DNA from 2 places in the Peribacillus sp. FSL M8-0224 genome. Region 2 is predicted to be linked to the other one. Evidence: a T-box and tRNA genes for the amino acid it is inferred to sense, from the RefSeq annotation. Region 2 holds a T-box; the other holds one or more tRNA genes.

Region 1 (9,634 bases), 690 kb from region 2:
TCCGCTCCTTAACTGTGAAAGGGGATCAGCCAGTACCGGAAAAGCAAGTTTTTTCGCTAATGCGACAATGGCTTCCTTCATCTCTGGATGCGGTAATTCGCCACATACAATGATACCTTGCTTAGCTTTTGACAATGTAGTTGCAACCGCTTCTAATTGTGATGCGGACAATGACCGTTCTCCACTGTCAATCAACACTGCAGGCTTCCTTTTATTTTGCCGGTACTCCTTTGCTTGGTCCAGGTCCGGAATCAATGGTTCTCGAAGCGGGAAATTCAAATGTACAGGCCCTGCCGGTTCAGCGGCCGCTGTAGCCACTGCCCTTGCACCGACCGTTCTGGCATACCGCATCATCCCATCCGTGCTTTCAGGAAGTGCCATTTCGACAAACCATTTTACATGTCTCCCGTAGAGGTGTATTTGATCGATTGCCTGCGGGGCTCCGACATCACGCAATTCATGCGGACGGTCAGCTGTAAGTACAATAAGCGGCACTCTTGAATAGAAAGCCTCGATGACGGCTGGATAATAGTTTGCAGCGGCTGTACCGGACGTACAAAGAAGTCCGACAGGTTCTTTTAAGGCCTTAGCCAAACCAAGGGCAAAAAAAGCAGCCGAACGCTCATCCACATTAATATGAATTTCGATATCAGGATGTTCCACTAGCAGCAAAGCCAGGGGCGTGGATCGTGAACCTGGGCTCACCACCACATGCTTCACCTCATTTTGTGCCAGCTCATCGACGAATGAAGCAGCATACGCTGTCAATGCATCTCGGTCATTCATTAAGATTTCCTCCTAAAGCACTTAACATCGGATTGAATTTAATCCCCGTTTCCCGGAATTCACTTTCGGGTGTCGATTCTTCCACTACTCCGCATCCGGCAAAGAGCGATGCCTCATTGTTCTGTATCAGGGCAGAACGTATCCCTACAGCGAATTCCCCGTTCCCATACGTATCCACCCAGCCTAAAGGACCCGCATAAAATCCGCGTTCCAGACCTTCCAATTCCCGAATTCGGACAACAGCCTTTTCTTTTGGAAGTCCTCCCATGGCAGGTGTGGGATGGAGGCTCTCGACGAATTCAAAAATCGTGACACCTTCCTTGGATATACCGCGAACCGGTGTGTACAAATGCTGGATATGACGGTTTTTCATAAGTGTCGGTCCGGCCGGGACCATCACCTTTTCGCATACAGAATCAAAAGCATTGGATATCATCGACACGACATATTGATGCTCTTGTAAATTCTTTTGGTCATGAAGCAATTCTTCACCAAGACAAACATCTTCTTGCTCATCTTTCCCTCGCCGCATCGATCCGGCAAGACAGGTAGAAAAAACTTCATTTCCCTGTTTCTTAATCAAACGTTCGGGGGTGGCACCGACAAAACAGTCACCACCAGCCTCCAAACTGAAAATATAACTCAATGGCTGCTCAGCAATCAATTGTTCAAGCACTTTCCCTGAATCGATGGAACGTTCAAAACCAAGTCGAAGCTCCCTTGCCAAAACAATCTTGTCGAGATCTGTCGTCTTGATTTCCTGAACAGCCTCTGAGACCGTCCGCTTCCATTCCTCAGGTTCGACTTCCTTCTGCATAACAAGGAAATTTGCACCCAATCCATTGCCATCCAAGCTTTCGAAGAGGAAAGCTTCCCGTTCATTTATCATATCTATGAAGAGTTTTTCTGAATCATCAGGCGAACAAAGTAAGTTTGTCGTTAAGTAAGCTTGTTTCCCCACTATTGAAAGCATGAAGGCAGGTATATAAAACAGGTTGTCCCCGAACTGATTCCAAAGGAGCGTACTGTCATTTTCATAATCAAAAGAAAAGCCCCCAAACAGTAAAGGACCTGTCGCTTCTACATCGGTCACTCCTGTTTTGACAGCATCATTCTGCAGTTTGATCCAGCTCTTTTCGACTTCTCTATAACGTTCGGCATTTGATGCCGCTTTGAGTTTCTTAACATTGCCTAAACCGGTGATGGTTATTTCCTTTGCAGGGTCCTCCCAGAAAAAGCGTTCACCCGCATACCGTTCTCTTCCAGCTTGATAAAATGAAAGGGGGTTGTTGCATTTAATCTTCTTAATATGACTGAATAGAACTTGATCATTCAAGTCCTTCGCCTTTTGTATAGCTGAAGCCAGTCCCTGAAACTGTTCAGTTTCCTCTGAGATAGCCAAAAAAATCCCCCCAAATGTACATTTTAAAAGCTATTTAACCTATTTAAAGATACACCTCCCTTGAACCTCATGTCAATAAAACGCCCCTTTACCGAACGATTCTTCCCTGCTTTTTTCCTTATTATATGAATCTTAGCGAATGTAGAGAAATACCCTTGATTTTGGAAATGCATCACCCATGAATTTCAATTGTCACCCATACCCACTTTTCCTGCATTTATTAGGATAACCTTTTGTGCAACATTTCAATATTTGTTATAATTTCGAGAGAACCAATAATGATTTTGAGGAGAGAAATAATGCAAACAGAATACGACGGACTTCCCCTTAAACGGACCTGGAAGATTTGGTGGGAGTTAATTCGTCCACATACACTAACCGCAGCTTTTGTCCCAGTCTTACTTGGAACTGTGATTGCACTTTTGGAAGATGGAGTGAATTGGTTACTATTCGCTGCCATGATGATTGCAAGTATCCTGATTCAAGCTGCAACCAATTTATTCAATGAATACTATGATTTCAAGAGAGGCCTGGATACGGAGGAATCCGTAGGGATCGGTGGCGGGATCGTCCGTCATGGGATGACCCCCAGACTAATCATGAACTTGGCCCTTGGCATGTATGCCATCGCCTTGATCATTGGAATCTATATCTGTGCCGCATCGTCTTGGTGGCTTGCTGCAGTAGGCCTCGTTTGCATGCTTGTCGGCTATCTTTATACAGGCGGTCCCCTGCCCATTTCATATACACCGTTCGGGGAACTTTTTTCTGGATTGTTCATGGGCTTTTTGATAATCCTGATCGCCTTTTTCATTCAAACCGGTGATGTTTCTTCAACAGCCATCTTAATTGCCATTCCAAGTGGGATACTGGTAGGGCTGATCAACCTATCCAATAACCTCCGAGATCATGATGGGGATAAGGCACATGGCCGCAAAACGATGCCAGTCGTGATGGGCAGGAAAAACGCCCTGACATTCATGGCAATCATGTTCGCTTTCTCTTATCTATGGCTTGTTGGGCTCGTTCTTACCGGAAGCGTTACGGCTTGGATTCTCCTTGCCTTCCTTAGCATACCGAAGGCCATGGCCGCAATAAAAGGCTTCGTAGGTAAAACACAGCCGATCACGATGGTGCCGGCAATGAAAGCCACTGCCCAAACGAACACCTTCTTTGGCTTACTCATGGCCATTGGATTATTCATCAGCTATCTTATATAATCTCCGGGGACTGAGCCCATCCGCTCAGTCCTTTTTTCTATCTTCCGTTCCATATTGTTTTCCTATACTCCGATTCGGGTAATAGATAATACAACCACCTTACCAATATAAAAAGAGATTTGGACTTTAGAAGGAGTGAATTGGATATGGCAACGAAACAACAAACGCAAAAATTCAAAAAAGAACTGCTTCAAGAAAAAAATGAGCTATGTAATAGAATTCAAAATGATGAACAATCCGTTCTGGATAAAAGCCAAACGGAATCCGTAGGTGAATTATCATCCTATGATAATCATCCTGCTGACCTAGGGACCGAATTATTCGAGATGGAACGGAATCAAGCACTCGATGAGCATGCACAATCCGAAATGGAGAAAATAGATGAAGCTTTGAAAGCCATGGAAGAAGGATCGTATGGCCATTGTAAAACCTGCAATAAGGAAATCCCCATCGAGAGGCTTGAAGCGATCCCAAGCACCCTCTACTGTGTCGAGCATGCCCCAGAACGAACGCTTTCACAAGACAGGCCAGTGGAAGAGGATATACTGATTCCATCCAAGGGTGATCATTTTGAAAATCGTCATGGAATCGAAATGGCGGCTAAAGAAGATAGCTTTGGTGAAGTGGCCAAATTCGGTACATCAGAAACGCCATCTGATTATACCGGCGATCATGACAATTACAATGGTCTTTATAAAAACGAGGATGAAACGGATGGATTTCCTGAAGACTATGAAGGATTTGCCGCAAATGATATCGAAGGAAAAACGAGAGTGGATATACCGAACAAAAAGCAAAAGGAATATGAAGATACCCTGAAAGAAGAAAATATAGAATCCCAACTTGGAGACATTCCCTATAAACAAAAAGATGGTTATATCAAGGAAAATAAATGAAAAAAAGAAGCATACATGAATGTATGCTTCCCTTTTTGTTATGACCCGTACGGGATTCGAACCCGTGTTACCGCCGTGAAAGGGCGGTGTCTTAACCGCTTGACCAACGGGCCAACTGGCGGAGAAGGAGGGATTTGAACCCTCGCGCCGCTCGCGCGACCTACACCCTTAGCAGGGGCGCCTCTTCAGCCTCTTGAGTACTTCCCCGTGGCTCCGCAGGTAGGACTCGAACCTACGACCGTTCGGTTAACAGCCGAATGCTCTACCACTGAGCTACTGCGGAACAATATGAATATGGTGGGCCTAAATGGACTCGAACCATCGACCTCACGCTTATCAGGCGTGCGCTCTAACCAGCTGAGCTATAGGCCCATATTTGGAGCGGGTGAAGGGAATCGAACCCTCATCATCAGCTTGGAAGGCTGAGGTTTTACCACTAAACTACACCCGCGAAATGGGGCGACTGATGGGAATCGAACCCACGAATGCCTGAACCACAATCAGGTGCGTTAACCACTTCGCCACAATCGCCGTAATTTTGTAAGATATGGTGGCTCAGGACGGAATCGAACCGCCGACACAAGGATTTTCAGTCCTTTGCTCTACCGACTGAGCTACTGAGCCACATATGTATTCAATTTAAATAATGGCGGTCCCGACGGGAATCGAACCCGCGATCTCCTGCGTGACAGGCAGGCATGTTAACCGCTACACCACGGGACCTAATAATTGCGGGGACAGGATTTGAACCTGCGACCTTCGGGTTATGAGCCCGACGAGCTACCGGACTGCTCCACCCCGCGACGGTAATAATGAAACGATTAGCATCAAGCTTTCGTGAATATTGTTTCGTCCGCATCCTTTATGTAAGGTTGTTTTAAAACAACTTGCTGCTTTTAGAAAAAATGGAGGAGGTAGAGGGATTCGAACCCCCGCGGGATTTGACTCCCCTGTCGGTTTTCAAGACCGATCCCTTCAGCCGAACTTGGGTATACCTCCACGGCTTAAAAAAATGAATATGGTGGACCTTGTAGGACTCGAACCTACGACCGGACGGTTATGAGCCGTCTGCTCTAACCAGCTGAGCTAAAGGTCCTTATATTTATTGGTAGCGGCGGAGGGGATCGAACCCCCGACCTCACGGGTATGAACCGTACGCTCTAGCCAGCTGAGCTACACCGCCAATATAATATAAGTTTCTGATTGAAAAATGGTGGAGCCTAGCGGGATCGAACCGCTGACCTCCTGCGTGCAAGGCAGGCGCTCTCCCAGCTGAGCTAAGGCCCCATTCATTAAAAATCACGTGGTCGGGAAGACAGGATTCGAACCTGCGACCCCTTGGTCCCAAACCAAGTGCTCTACCAAGCTGAGCTACTTCCCGCAATAAAAACATGGTGCGCCCGGCGGGAGTCGAACCTACAACCTTCTGATTCGTAGTCAGATGCTCTATCCAATTGAGCTACGGGCGCATATTTATGATGGTGCCGAGGACCGGAATCGAACCGGTACGGTAGTCACCTACCGCAGGATTTTAAGTCCTGTGCGTCTGCCAGTTCCGCCACCCCGGCACATACGAAAAGTGGAGCGGAAGACGGGATTCGAACCCGCGACCCCAACCTTGGCAAGGTTGTATTCTACCACTGAACTACTTCCGCATGAAAGATGCGGGTGAAGGGACTTGAACCCCCACGCCTTGCGGCGCCAGATCCTAAGTCTGGTGCGTCTGCCAATTCCGCCACACCCGCATATAAATGGTGAGCCATGAAGGATTCGAACCTTCGACCCTCTGATTAAAAGTCAGATGCTCTACCAACTGAGCTAATGGCTCGTGCTTGTACTATCTTAAAAATGGTGCCGGCAAGAGGACTTGAACCCCCAACCTACTGATTACAAGTCAGTTGCTCTACCAGTTGAGCTACACCGGCAGGTGTAAAATGGTGGAGGATGACGGGATCGAACCGCCGACCCTCTGCTTGTAAGGCAGATGCTCTCCCAGCTGAGCTAATCCTCCATATGAAACCTGCTTGGCGACGTCCTACTCTCACAGGGGGAAACCCCCAACTACCATCGGCGCTGAAGAGCTTAACTGCCGTGTTCGGAATGGGAACGGGTGTGACCTCTTCGCTATCGTCACCAAACAATTTTAACATTTTTTCAAGACATATATTATTATAACGTCTTTTTGAGAAAATGCAAGAAGAAATTTTCATTCCTTCAAAACTAGATAATAAGAAGGTATTTCATTATTTAAAAAGCGTTGGTTAAGTCCTCGATCTATTAGTATCAGTCAGCTCCACATGTCACCATGCTTCCACCTCTGACCTATCAACCTGATCATCTTTCAGGGATCTTACTAGCTTGCGCCATGGGAAATCTCATCTTGAGGGGGGCTTCATGCTTAGATGCTTTCAGCACTTATCCCGTCCGCACGTAGCTACCCAGCTATGCCTTTGGCAAGACAACTGGTACACCAGCGGTGCGTCCATCCCGGTCCTCTCGTACTAAGGACAGCTCCTCTCAAATTTCCTGCGCCCGCGACGGATAGGGACCGAACTGTCTCACGACGTTCTGAACCCAGCTCGCGTACCGCTTTAATGGGCGAACAGCCCAACCCTTGGGACCGACTACAGCCCCAGGATGCGATGAGCCGACATCGAGGTGCCAAACCTCCCCGTCGATGTGGACTCTTGGGGGAGATAAGCCTGTTATCCCCGGGGTAGCTTTTATCCGTTGAGCGATGGCCCTTCCATGCGGAACCACCGGATCACTAAGCCCGACTTTCGTCCCTGCTCGACTTGTAGGTCTCGCAGTCAAGCTCCCTTGTGCCTTTACACTCTACGAATGATTTCCAACCATTCTGAGGGAACCTTTGGGCGCCTCCGTTACTCTTTAGGAGGCGACCGCCCCAGTCAAACTGCCCACCTGACACTGTCTCCCACCCCGATAAGGGGCGCGGGTTAGAATTTCAATACAGCCAGGGTAGTATCCCACCAACGCCTCCACCGAAGCTGGCGCTCCGGCTTCTCAGGCTCCTACCTATCCTGTACAAGCTGTACCAAAATTCAATATCAGGCTGCAGTAAAGCTCCACGGGGTCTTTCCGTCCTGTCGCGGGTAACCTGCATCTTCACAGGTACTATAATTTCACCGAGTCTCTCGTTGAGACAGTGCCCAGATCGTTACACCTTTCGTGCGGGTCGGAACTTACCCGACAAGGAATTTCGCTACCTTAGGACCGTTATAGTTACGGCCGCCGTTTACTGGGGCTTCGGTTCAAAGCTTCGCTTGCGCTAACCTCTCCCCTTAACCTTCCAGCACCGGGCAGGTGTCAGCCCCTATACTTCGCCTTGCGGCTTCGCAGAGACCTGTGTTTTTGCTAAACAGTCGCCTGGGCCTATTCACTGCGGCTTTTCTGGGCTATTCACCCTAAAAAGCACCCCTTCTCCCGAAGTTACGGGGTCATTTTGCCGAGTTCCTTAACGAGAGTTCTCTCGCACACCTTAGGATTCTCTCCTCGCCTACCTGTGTCGGTTTGCGGTACGGGCACCTTACATCTCACTAGAGGCTTTTCTTGGCAGCGTGGAATCAGGAACTTCGGTACTATATTTCCCTCGCCATCACAGCTCCGCCTTAATGGAAACGGGATTTGCCTCGTTTCCGGCCTAACTGCTTGGACGCGCATATCCAACAGCGCGCTTACCCTATCCTTCTGCGTCCCCCCATCGTTCAAACGATGTATAGGTGGTACAGGAATATCAACCTGTTGTCCATCGCCTACGCCTTTCGGCCTCGGCTTAGGTCCCGACTAACCCTGAGCGGACGAGCCTTCCTCAGGAAACCTTAGGCATTCGGTGGAAGGGATTCTCACCCTTCTTTCGCTACTCATACCGGCATTCTCACTTCTAAGCGCTCCACCAGTCCTTCCGGTCTGACTTCAACGCCCTTAGAACGCTCTCCTACCATCGACACCATACGGTGTCAATCCACAGCTTCGGTGATACGTTTAGCCCCGGTACATTTTCGGCGCGGAGTCACTCGACCAGTGAGCTATTACGCACTCTTTAAATGGTGGCTGCTTCTAAGCCAACATCCTGGTTGTCTAAGCAACTCCACATCCTTTTCCACTTAACGTATACTTTGGGACCTTAGCTGGTGGTCTGGGCTGTTTCCCTTTCGACTACGGATCTTATCACTCGCAGTCTGACTCCCAAGAATAAGTATTTGGCATTCGGAGTTTGACTGAATTCGGTAACCCGTTGGGGGCCCCTAGTCCAATCAGTGCTCTACCTCCAATACTCTCATCTTGAGGCTAGCCCTAAAGCTATTTCGGAGAGAACCAGCTATCTCCAGGTTCGATTGGAATTTCTCCGCTACCCACACCTCATCCCCGCACTTTTCAACGTGCGTGGGTTCGGGCCTCCATTCAGTGTTACCTGAACTTCACCCTGGACATGGGTAGATCACCTGGTTTCGGGTCTACGACCTCATACTCATTCGCCCTATTCAGACTCGCTTTCGCTGCGGCTCCGTCTCATCAACTTAACCTCGCATGAAATCGTAACTCGCCGGTTCATTCTACAAAAGGCACGCCATTACCCATTAACGGGCTTTGACTACTTGTAGGCACACGGTTTCAGGATCTATTTCACTCCCCTTCCGGGGTGCTTTTCACCTTTCCCTCACGGTACTGGTTCACTATCGGTCACTAGGGAGTATTTAGCCTTGGGAGATGGTCCTCCCTGCTTCCGACGGGATTTCTCGTGTCCCGCCGTACTCAGGATCCACTCAGGAGGGAACGAAGTTTCAACTACAGGGTTTTTACCTTCTTCGACGGACCTTTCCAGGTCGCTTCATTTACCCCGTTCCTTTGTAACTCCATGTTGAGTGTCCTACAACCCCAAGAGGCAAGCCTCTTGGTTTGGGCTAATTCCGTTTCGCTCGCCGCTACTCAGGAAATCGCGTTTGCTTTCTCTTCCTCCGGGTACTTAGATGTTTCAGTTCCCCGGGTCTGCCTTCAGTACCCTATGTATTCAGGTAAAGATACTGTTCCATTACGAACAGTGGGTTTCCCCATTCGGAAATCTCCGGATCAAAGCTTACTTACAGCTCCCCGAAGCATATCGGTGTTAGTCCCGTCCTTCATCGGCTCCTAGTGCCAAGGCATCCACCGTGCGCCCTTTCTAACTTAACCGTTAAAAAAGATCTTACAGATGCTTTGAAAAAAATTAATTGCCTTCTATCTATTATCTAGTTTTCAAGGAACAAAGCAGAAAGTATCCATCACATCGTGATGACTGTCTTTCCTATTTGAATGAATTACTCATTCAAAAC
Region 2 (9,634 bases):
AGGCTTGGCTGAGAAATTCGACATCATCGGTGATGTTAGAGGGAAAGGGCTTCTCCTTGGACTTGAGTTTGTCTCAGATCGGGTGTCAAAAACGCCATTCGACTTGCAAATCGGCCTGACTCCAAGGCTTGTCAACAAGGCTTTTGCGAAGGGGTTGATAATCTATCCTGCTGCAGGTGCGATTGAAGGAATCGCTGGTGATGCGGTTATCATATCTCCGCCATTAATCATTACGAATGAAGAAATCGATCGCCTCGTCAAGATACTGGAAGCTTCCCTCGAAGAGTTGCAGCAAGAATTGCACGCGGAAGGTTTGATTGAAGACATGCAGGCTATTTAGGAGGAACGGTATGAAGCAGGTCAGTACGAAGAAAAACAAAATTGTGACCATGGAAGAAGCGCTGGAGCATATTTCCGATGGATGCACACTCATGTATGGCGGATTTGGCGGAGTGGGAACTCCTCCGACGCTTGTACAGGGTATCCTTGACAAGGGCGTTAAGGAATTGACCTTGATTGGCAATGATACTGGATTCCCTGATATCGGCATTGGCCGGCTTGTGACTGCTGAAAGGGCAAAGAAAGTGATCGCCTCGCATATCGGATCCAATCCTAATGCCGGCAAGCTCATGACTGAAGGTAAGCTGCAAGTCGAATTTTCACCGCAGGGTACATTAGCCGAACGGATTCGTGCCGGCGGTGTAGGCTTAGGCGGGATTTTTGTCGATGTCGGGATTGGTACGATAGCCGAAGAAGGCAAGGGCAAGATTGTGATAGAAGGAAAAGAATATTTGGTGGAAACCGCTTTGACGGCAGAGGTCAGCATCGTCCATGCCAAAAAGGCCGATTCACTTGGGAATTTAGTGTACGACAAGACTGCATGTAATTTCAATCCGCTGGTAGCGATGGCAGGGGCCTTCACGATTGCGGAAGTGGAGGAAATCGTTCCTGCAGGCGAATTGGATCCGGAATGTATTGCCACACCAGGCATTTATGTAGATATGGTGATTCCGACAAAAGGGGTGAATTGGAAATGGGCATGGCAGTAGATGTACGAAATCGCATCGCGAAACGCGCCGCCAAGGAAATCCATGACGGATTGATCGTCAATTTAGGCATCGGCATCCCTACCTTGGTGGCAGATCATATTCCTCAAGATATCCATGTGCTGTTCCATGCGGAAAATGGAGTTCTCGGTACGGGTCCAAGTCCTGATCCCGGAAAAGAAGATCCTGCCCTCTGTAATGCGGGAGGTTTCCCGATCACCACTGTAATGGGAGCTTCTTACTTTGACAGTGCAACGGCATTTGGGATGATCAGGAAAGGATACATCGACATCACCATCCTTGGGGCCCTGGAAGTCAGTGAAAAAGGGGATTTGGCGAATTGGATCGTCCCAGGAAAGCGGGTGCCGGGTATGGGCGGGGCAATGGAACTTGCCCAGAAAGCCAAAAAGGTGATCGTCCTGATGAATCACGTGAATAAGCAGGGTGAATCTAAGATATTGAAGACATGTACGCTGCCATTGACGGCAAGAAAGAGTGTGGATTTAATCATTACTGATATGGCTGTCATGGAAGTTACAGAAGAGGGATTGGTGCTTAAGGAAGTCATGGCGCCATATACCGTGGATGATGTGATAAGGAATACAGAGGCATCATTGAAAATCCATGCTGCCGTCAACATCATTGAATAGGTAAGAGGAGGAAAAAAGCTTGAATGAGGTTGTCATCGTTTCTGGAGCGCGAACTGCAGTTGGATCCTTTGGAAAATCACTCAGGAATGTTAAAGCTACCGAATTGGGCCGTCAAGTATTGGAAGGTTTAATGGAGAATTCCGGTTTGGGTAAAGAAAAAGTCAATGAAGTGATTTTCGGACACGGCTATGTCCACGGAGGCGGACTTAACTCGGCACGAATTTCGTCGCAGCTGGCATGTTTCCCACACAGTGTCCCAGGACACGTTGTAATCAAAGCATGTGGATCAGGTTTAAAGGCCATTACCAACGCCGCTTTAACTATCGCTGCTGGTCAAGAAGACGTCATTATTGCCGGCGGAGTGGAGAGCATGAGCAATGTGCCTTATATCGTGAAAAATAGATGGGGCGGTAAATTTGGAAACTTAACGATGGAGGATGCTCTGCTGGCAGATGGATTAATATGTTCCTTGGAAAATGACCATATGGGAATCACTGCCGAGCGCTTGGCTGAAAAATATGGTATCCGTCGTGAAGAACAGGATCAATTTGCTTATCAAAGCCACAAGAAGGCTTGGAAAGCTATAGAAGAGGGTCGCTTTAATAGAGAAATTATTTCGCTTAAAATCAAGGATCGAAAAGGGTTTCAAATCTTCAACCAAGACGAAGGGGTACGCGAGGACATTCATCTAGATCAACTAGCCAGTCTTCAGACAGTATTCAAAAATGAAGGAACCATTACGGCAGGAAATGCCTGTCCTATGAATGATGGGGCTGCAGCTGTACTTTTAATGTCCAAGCAGCAAGCAGAAGAAAAGGGATTAAAACCGCTCTTGAAAATAAAGGCTTTTGCCAGTGCAGGAGTTGAACCTGGAGTTATGGGGATTGGACCAGTACCCGCTACTCGAAAGGCATTGGAAAAAGCAGGTCTATCGTTAGGGGATATCGGACTGATTGAACTTAATGAAGCCTTTGCTGCCCAAGCACTTGCAGTGATCAAGGAGTTAGATTTGAATCCGGATATTGTCAATGTCAATGGGGGGGCAATTGCACTTGGTCACCCTGTAGGAGCAACAGGTGCAAAATTGACAGTCACACTGATGCATGAAATGTTGCGTTCACAAGTTAAGTACGGAATGGTAACGTTGTGTATGGCAGGCGGAATGGGACTTTCAGTAATCTATGAGAATATGTGTAATTAAGGAGGATAATCGTGCCGGATATACAAAAACGGATAAACCAATGGATCAAGGATCATCGGGAAGAAGGAACGAACCTATTGCAAAAAATGGTACAAGCCCCGAGTACACAAGGAAATGAAGCGGGGGCACAGGCCATCGTCGCCCAAAAGCTGCAGGAAATGGGTTTGCAGATCGATAGTTGGGAACCAGACGGCAGCGAGCTGAAAAAGCATTCTTATTTCTATTCTCCGCGCAGTGAATTTTCCAACAGCCCCAATGTGGTGGGTATCATGAAAGGGACTGGAGGCGGACGTTCCATCATCTTGAACGGACACATCGATGTCGTTCCGGACGGAGACCGAGATCAGTGGGACGACGACCCATATAGCGGAGCGATTAAGAATGGAAGAATGTTTGGACGCGGCGTAACCGATATGAAGGGTGGAAATGTATCGCTGATCCTGGCGATGCAGGCTTTGAAGGAAAATGGCATCCAATTAAAAGGAGATGTCATATTTCAAAGTGTAATTGAAGAAGAAAGCGGCGGTGCCGGAACATTAGCGGCTGTCCTTAGAGGGTATAAAGCCGATGCCGCCCTGATTCCTGAACCGACGAATATGAGGATCTTCCCGAAACAGCAGGGTTCGATGTGGTTCCGAATCCATGTTAAAGGCCGGTCAGCCCATGGAGGAACAAGGTATGAAGGCGTTAGTGCGATTGAAAAAAGCATGACTGTCATCAATCATATTCGTGCCTTAGAAGAAAAGCGAAATGCACGTATCAGTGATCCGCTCTATCAGAATACGCCCATTCCGATTCCAATCAATCTAGGTGTCATTGAAGGCGGTAATTGGCCGTCATCCGTTCCCGACCTTGTGAAAGTCGAAGGAAGGATGGGGGTTGCGCCGGAAGAAACGATGGAGCAGGCGAAAGACGAAATGGCTGCCTGGTTATTGCAGCTCGGGGAAGCGGACCAATGGTTCAAGGAAAACCCGCCCGTATTGGAATGGTTCGGGGCACGCTGGGTTCCAGGGTCAATTGATGTCGAGCACGAACTGATGAATGCACTTGTTCATCAATATCGGCAAGTTGCCGGACAGGACCCGGTCATTGAAGCCTCCCCATGGGGAACGGATGGGGGATTGCTGACACATGTCGGTGAAACGCCAGCTATCGTTTTCGGACCAGGAGTAACCGAGGTTGCCCACTATCCAAATGAATACATCCTGCTTGACAACGTGTTCTCCACAGCCGAAATCATTGCGCTTACTCTAATTCAATGGTGTGGAATGGAGACTGAGCAGGATGCGGTCACCCAATCCGGGACTAGGGAGACGATACTAGGAAATGGCAATTAAACTGGATGGCATCCCAGCAAGTGAAGCGAACGATTAAGTTTTTCACAAAGCGGTTGTTAAAAAACTCTTTTATTCTTGAACTTTTAACTTTAAAAGAAAATGAGGTAGGAACCTTATGGACATGAATCTCATTGATAATGAAGAACCGACAGTTAAAAGGAATCCCATTGATAATCAAGAACCGACAGTTAAAAGGCAACTGAAAGCAAGACATATGACCATGATTGCCATCGGCGGTTCAATAGGAACCGGATTATTCCTGGCGAGCGGGGCAACCATCCAGAGCGCAGGGCCCGGCGGTGCCCTCGCTGCCTATGCCTGCATTGGGATCATGGTTTATTTCCTGATGACGAGCTTAGGGGAAATGGCGACATATATGCCTGTGTCGGGATCCTTTTCCACCTATGCCACACGCTTTGTTGATCCCGCATTCGGCTTTGCACTTGGCTGGAATTATTGGTTTAACTGGGCAGTCACCCTTGCCGTGGAAATAGCTGCAGCAGCCATCATCATGAAATTCTGGCTCCCTGATGTACCCAGCCTGATTTGGAGTGCCTTATTTCTTGGAATCGTCTTCACCCTCAACGCCCTATCCATTAAAAGCTATGGTGAATCTGAATATTGGTTTGCACTAATAAAAGTCATTGCCATCATTTGCTTCATCATTATTGGTTTAATGACCATATTGGGGATTTTTGGCGGAAAGGTGATCGGATTTGAAAACTTCACCATGGATGAGGCACCATTCAAGGGAGGATTTTTATCGATCATCTCAATCTTTCTAATCGCGGGATTTTCTTTTCAAGGCACAGAACTGGTTGGTATTGCTGCCGGGGAAAGTGAAGAACCCGAAAAAAACGTTCCGAATGCAATCCGCCAAGTATTTTGGCGCATCCTATTATTTTACATCGGGGCCATCCTGATACTTGGTCTCTTAATACCGTATACAAGTCCAAGCTTGTTGAACGGAAATGTCGAAAACATTTCTGTAAGCCCTTTCACGCTTGTCTTTGAACGGGCAGGGCTGGCATTCGCGGCATCCGTCATGAATGCGGTCGTGTTAACTTCCTTACTGTCCGCCGGAAACTCAGGGCTATATGCATCAACGCGGATGTTATGGTCGATGGCAAAAGATCATCAAGCTCCCAAATTCCTGGCCAAAGTCAACCGCAGGGGGATCCCGATGAATGCCTTGATCATGACATCCTTAATTGGAGGATTCGCCTTCTTGACCTCCATTTTCGGAGACCATGTATTTACATGGCTATTGAACGCATCCGGGCTGACTGGCTTCATCGCCTGGATTGGAATCGCCATAAGCCATTATCGCTTTAGACGTGCCTATGTTGCGCAGGGTGGTGACCTAAACGAACTGAAATATAAAGCAAAATGGTTTCCATTCGGTCCGATTCTTTCATTCACCCTGTGCATGCTCGTCATAGCAGGACAGAACTATGGAGCATTCCTAAGCGGCAGCATCGACTGGTATGGTGTCGCAGTCTCCTATATCGGACTACCGATATTCCTGGCAGTCTGGTTAGGATACAAGATTTATCACAAGACCAAATTAATAGCATTAAAAGATTGTCAATTCGATAAATCAGATGTGGCTTGATACCAATGGAAAAAACCTGAGCTCCCCTTTGGGGACTCAGGTTTTTTTATGAAGATTTGTATCGAAATCGAAATATATCTTCGAAAATCGGAATATATCTGCGAAAATAGGATTATATCTGCGAAAATAGAAATATATCTTCGAAAATCGGAATATATCTGCGAAAAACGGAATATATCTGCGGAAATCGAATTATATCTGCGAAACGGCATTTATCTCATCTTAAATCATTTTTTAAAGCTGAATAATTGGGGAAGTGGTGCAATATTATGCTATGTACGATTATACTGTGGATGAAAGGAAACTGATGATGAAAGAGGCGTTTCGCGGTTCTGGAATTGGAGTCATTTTCATGGCGGTCTTCGGAACACTGTGGGCGGGTACCGGTGTAATGGGATTGCAGGGGTGGGGGTTTCCCTACGTGGAACTCGCAGTCATATTCGTGGGAATCATCATGGTTATCGTTGGCATTTCATTAATACATGCATCACAAAAAATGTCCAATCAAGTTTCAGATGATGGGGCAAGACGTCTTAAGCGTATCGGATTTTTGTTTAATATGGTCTTCATTGCCGAAGGTTTGCTGATCGGGATTGCCATTGCCATCTGTAACTTGATCAATCAGACCGATCTTATACCGGGAGTCATTGCCATTATTGTAGGGATTCATTTTTTACCATTGGCGTCACTTTTCCAAATCAAGGTTTATTATGCAACAGGTGTGCTTCTCTGTTTATTGGCGCTTATTACATGGCTGATAGTGCCAGACACCGTCATGCTTGGGGAGTATCAAATCCTTGCACCGTTATCATTGCTCGGCTTTGGATGCGCGCTAATACTCTGGACCACTGGACTTACGCTATGGCTTGGAATAAAGAATTCAAGTCGAACGATAGCCGATGAAGAATGAATCAATGAAAAAACCCGTCATGGCGAACGGGTTTTTTCATTTGATTTTTCATCCAGGTCAAGAGCCTGACAATTTGAAATGGTTCATTCCAAACGAGAATGAAACTTAAAAGAAAGAATGCAGCCACAGCCAAAAATTTCGACATTCCTCTTTCATTTTTATACATGGCCCCTAAGCTGCATAACATACCAATTAGCAACGCACCGAATCCTGAAATCATAAGCAGCTCGGACGCTTTTGAAAAAGCAAGGGAACAGCAAAATGATAGGATACCAATCACTGCAAATGCGATTGACCAATTGCTTAAACGTTTCATAGAGACTCCTTTTTTACTAATTATACCAATTTGGTGTTAGTAATGGAATGAAAAAAATTGAGGTTGTCACTTATGGGAATATATTGTAATATATATAACAATATAAAATTTTAGAAGCATTGATAAGGACATGAATCATTTTTACGGTCTGCAGAGAGGGAAGGGCAGCTGCGAACTTCCTGGCTTAGGAAACTGATTTACCGCCTTTGAGCCATATCGGTGAACAAGAGTAACTGATATCGTCTAAGCTGCGTTACAGCTCTAGAGCCATGAGTATTTTTTGCTTATGGGAAATTGGGTGGAATCACGGGTAAACGCACTCGTCCCTTACATAGGGATGGGTGCGTTTTTTATTATTATAATTATTGCCATGATAAGGACATGAATCATTTTTACGGTCTGCAGAGAGGGAAGGATAGCTGCGAACTTCCTGGCTTAGGAAATTGATTTACCGCCTTTGAGCTATATCGGTGAACAAGAGTAACTGATATCGTCTAAGCTGCGTTACAAGCTCCAGAGCCATGAGTGTTTTTTGCTTATGGGAAATTGGGTGGAACCACGGGTAAGCGCACTCGTCCCTTGCATAGGGATGTGTGCGTTTTTTTCTATATAAAAATATGGCGATGATAAGGACATGAATCATTTTTACGGTCTGCAGAGAGGGAAGGGCAGCTGCGAACTTCCTGGCTTAGGAAACTGATTTACCGCCTTTGAGCTATATCGGTGAACAAAAAGTAACTGATATCGTCTAAGCTGCGTTACAAGCTCCAGAGCCATGAGTGTTTTTTGCTTATGGGAAATTGGGTGGAACCACGGGTAAACGCACTCGTCCCTTGCATAGGGATGTGTGCGTTTTTTTATTATTAAAAAGGGGTGTTTATGTGATGGGTGAAAAAATGATTAAAGTACAATTCCCGGATGGGCAGCAAAAGGAGTATCCGCAAGGGATCACAGTGGAAAGTGTGGCAAGCTCAATCAGCTCAAGTTTAAGGAAAAAGGCAGTAGCTGGAAAACTGGATAAGCAACTGGTTGATCTAAGTCACATGCTTAATAAAGATGGCGAACTGTCGATCTTGACTCTCGATTCGGATGAAGGATTACAAGTATTACGGCATACAGCGGCGCATGTTTTGGCACAGGCTGTAAAAAGATTATACAAAAATGTGGAATTAGGGATGGGACCAGTCGTGGAAGACGGTTTTTACTATGACTTTAAGTTAGACCATCCTTTGAGCTCAGAAGATCTGCAAGCCATTGAAAAAGAGATGGAACATATCATAAGTGAAAATCTGGAAATTAAAAGGATCGAAGTGACATATGAAGAAGCTGTGAAGTTATTCGAGGGCAGAGGGGAGTCATTCAAGTTGGATATAGCCAAGAACATCCCCAATGGTGAAAAATTAACGCTCTATCAACAGGGGGAATTCATCGATCTTTGCAGAGGGCCGCACCTTCCATCCACATCATTTGTAAAATCATTCAGATTGACTCGTGTATCTGGTGCCTATTGGCGGGGAGACAATCAAAATGAAGTTCTCCAAAGGGTGTATGGCGTGGCTTTTCGAAAGAATAAGGATTTACAGGATCATTTTAAATTCCTGGAAGAAGCGGCCAAACGCGATCACCGTAAATTAGGGAAGCAGTTGGAGTTATTCATGTTTTCGGAGGAAGCCCCTGGAATGCCATTTTATTTACCGAAAGGACAAATCGTTAGAAATGAATTGGAGAAGTTCTCGCGGGAGCTTCAGACTGAAGCTGATTACGACGAAGTTCGGACTCCTTTCATGATGAACCAGCGGTTATGGGAACAATCGGGCCACTGGGATCATTATCACGAGAATATGTACTTCACTGAGGTGGATCAAACAAAATTCGCGATGAAGCCAATGAACTGTCCGGGTCATATGCTTATATTCAAAAACAGTCTTTATTCTTACAGGGATTTACCCATCCGGATGGCCGAATTCGGTCAAGTCCACCGGCATGAATATAGCGGTGCATTGAACGGGATGCTGCGTGTCCGTACATTTTGTCAGGATGATGCCCACATCTATGTACGGCAGGATCAAATCGAAAGTGAAATTAAACAAGTGTTTCATCTGATCGATAAGGTGTATCGCACTTTTGGATTCGAGTATTCCGTGGAGCTCTCGACTCGTCCGGAGGATTCAATGGGCGATGAATCCCTTTGGGAAGCTTCTGAAACAGCCCTGAAAAATGTTCTGGAAAGCATCGGGATACAATATCAAGTAAATGAAGGGGACGGGGCATTTTATGGACCAAAAATTGATTTTCATATTAAAGATGCATTAAAACGAAGCCACCAATGTGCAACAATCCAACTTGATTTTCAAATGCCCGACAAATTTGATCTGACTTATATCGATGAAAATAATGAAAAAGTCCGTCCGGTCGTCATTCATCGTGCCATCTTTGGATCGATCGATCGATTTTTTGGAATCCTGATAGAACATTTTGCCGGTGCTTTTCCAGTATGGCTCGCCCCGGTGCAAGTACAGATCATCCCTGTCTCACAAGTTCATCTGGATTATTGTTTAC

Evidence for each region. The T-box of region 2 lies ahead of thrS (threonine--tRNA ligase). A T-box ahead of a tRNA ligase gene usually reads a tRNA of that ligase, here a tRNA-Thr.
Region 1: it has a tRNA-Thr gene. The T-box ahead of thrS (threonine--tRNA ligase) is inferred to sense a tRNA for this amino acid. The anticodon was not compared.

Annotation. Positions count from the first base shown of each region.
Region 1 covers NZ_JBBOOJ010000001.1:4,675,128-4,684,761, forward strand. Annotated here, with positions in the region: gene menD (2-succinyl-5-enolpyruvyl-6-hydroxy-3-cyclohexene-1-carboxylic-acid synthase) at 1-786, opposite strand, end outside; gene MKX49_RS22655 (isochorismate synthase) at 779-2,188, opposite strand; gene MKX49_RS22660 (1,4-dihydroxy-2-naphthoate polyprenyltransferase) at 2,488-3,408, shown strand; gene MKX49_RS22665 (TraR/DksA C4-type zinc finger protein) at 3,555-4,304, shown strand; tRNA gene MKX49_RS22670 (tRNA-Glu) at 4,346-4,417, opposite strand; tRNA gene MKX49_RS22675 (tRNA-Ser) at 4,421-4,511, opposite strand; tRNA gene MKX49_RS22680 (tRNA-Asn) at 4,513-4,587, opposite strand; tRNA gene MKX49_RS22685 (tRNA-Ile) at 4,600-4,676, opposite strand; tRNA gene MKX49_RS22690 (tRNA-Gly) at 4,682-4,755, opposite strand; tRNA gene MKX49_RS22695 (tRNA-His) at 4,760-4,835, opposite strand; tRNA gene MKX49_RS22700 (tRNA-Phe) at 4,853-4,928, opposite strand; tRNA gene MKX49_RS22705 (tRNA-Asp) at 4,952-5,027, opposite strand; tRNA gene MKX49_RS22710 (tRNA-Met) at 5,034-5,107, opposite strand; tRNA gene MKX49_RS22715 (tRNA-Ser) at 5,211-5,303, opposite strand; tRNA gene MKX49_RS22720 (tRNA-Ile) at 5,324-5,400, opposite strand; tRNA gene MKX49_RS22725 (tRNA-Met) at 5,411-5,487, opposite strand; tRNA gene MKX49_RS22730 (tRNA-Ala) at 5,516-5,591, opposite strand; tRNA gene MKX49_RS22735 (tRNA-Pro) at 5,609-5,685, opposite strand; tRNA gene MKX49_RS22740 (tRNA-Arg) at 5,697-5,773, opposite strand; tRNA gene MKX49_RS22745 (tRNA-Leu) at 5,784-5,872, opposite strand; tRNA gene MKX49_RS22750 (tRNA-Gly) at 5,885-5,959, opposite strand; tRNA gene MKX49_RS22755 (tRNA-Leu) at 5,968-6,049, opposite strand; tRNA gene MKX49_RS22760 (tRNA-Lys) at 6,057-6,132, opposite strand; tRNA gene MKX49_RS22765 (tRNA-Thr) at 6,154-6,229, opposite strand; tRNA gene MKX49_RS22770 (tRNA-Val) at 6,240-6,315, opposite strand; rRNA gene rrf (5S ribosomal RNA) at 6,327-6,442, opposite strand; rRNA gene MKX49_RS22780 (23S ribosomal RNA) at 6,562-9,494, opposite strand.
Region 2 covers NZ_JBBOOJ010000001.1:3,985,857-3,995,490, reverse strand. Annotated here, with positions in the region: gene MKX49_RS19220 (aspartate aminotransferase family protein) at 1-340, shown strand, start outside; gene MKX49_RS19215 (CoA transferase subunit A) at 351-1,049, shown strand; gene MKX49_RS19210 (3-oxoacid CoA-transferase subunit B) at 1,034-1,696, shown strand; gene MKX49_RS19205 (thiolase family protein) at 1,716-2,897, shown strand; gene MKX49_RS19200 (peptidase) at 2,909-4,234, shown strand; gene MKX49_RS19195 (amino acid permease) at 4,356-5,849, shown strand; gene MKX49_RS19190 (DUF7010 family protein) at 6,109-6,759, shown strand; gene MKX49_RS19185 (hypothetical protein) at 6,761-7,075, opposite strand; T-box leader at 7,186-7,406, shown strand; T-box leader at 7,437-7,658, shown strand; T-box leader at 7,690-7,912, shown strand; gene thrS (threonine--tRNA ligase) at 7,972-9,634, shown strand, end outside.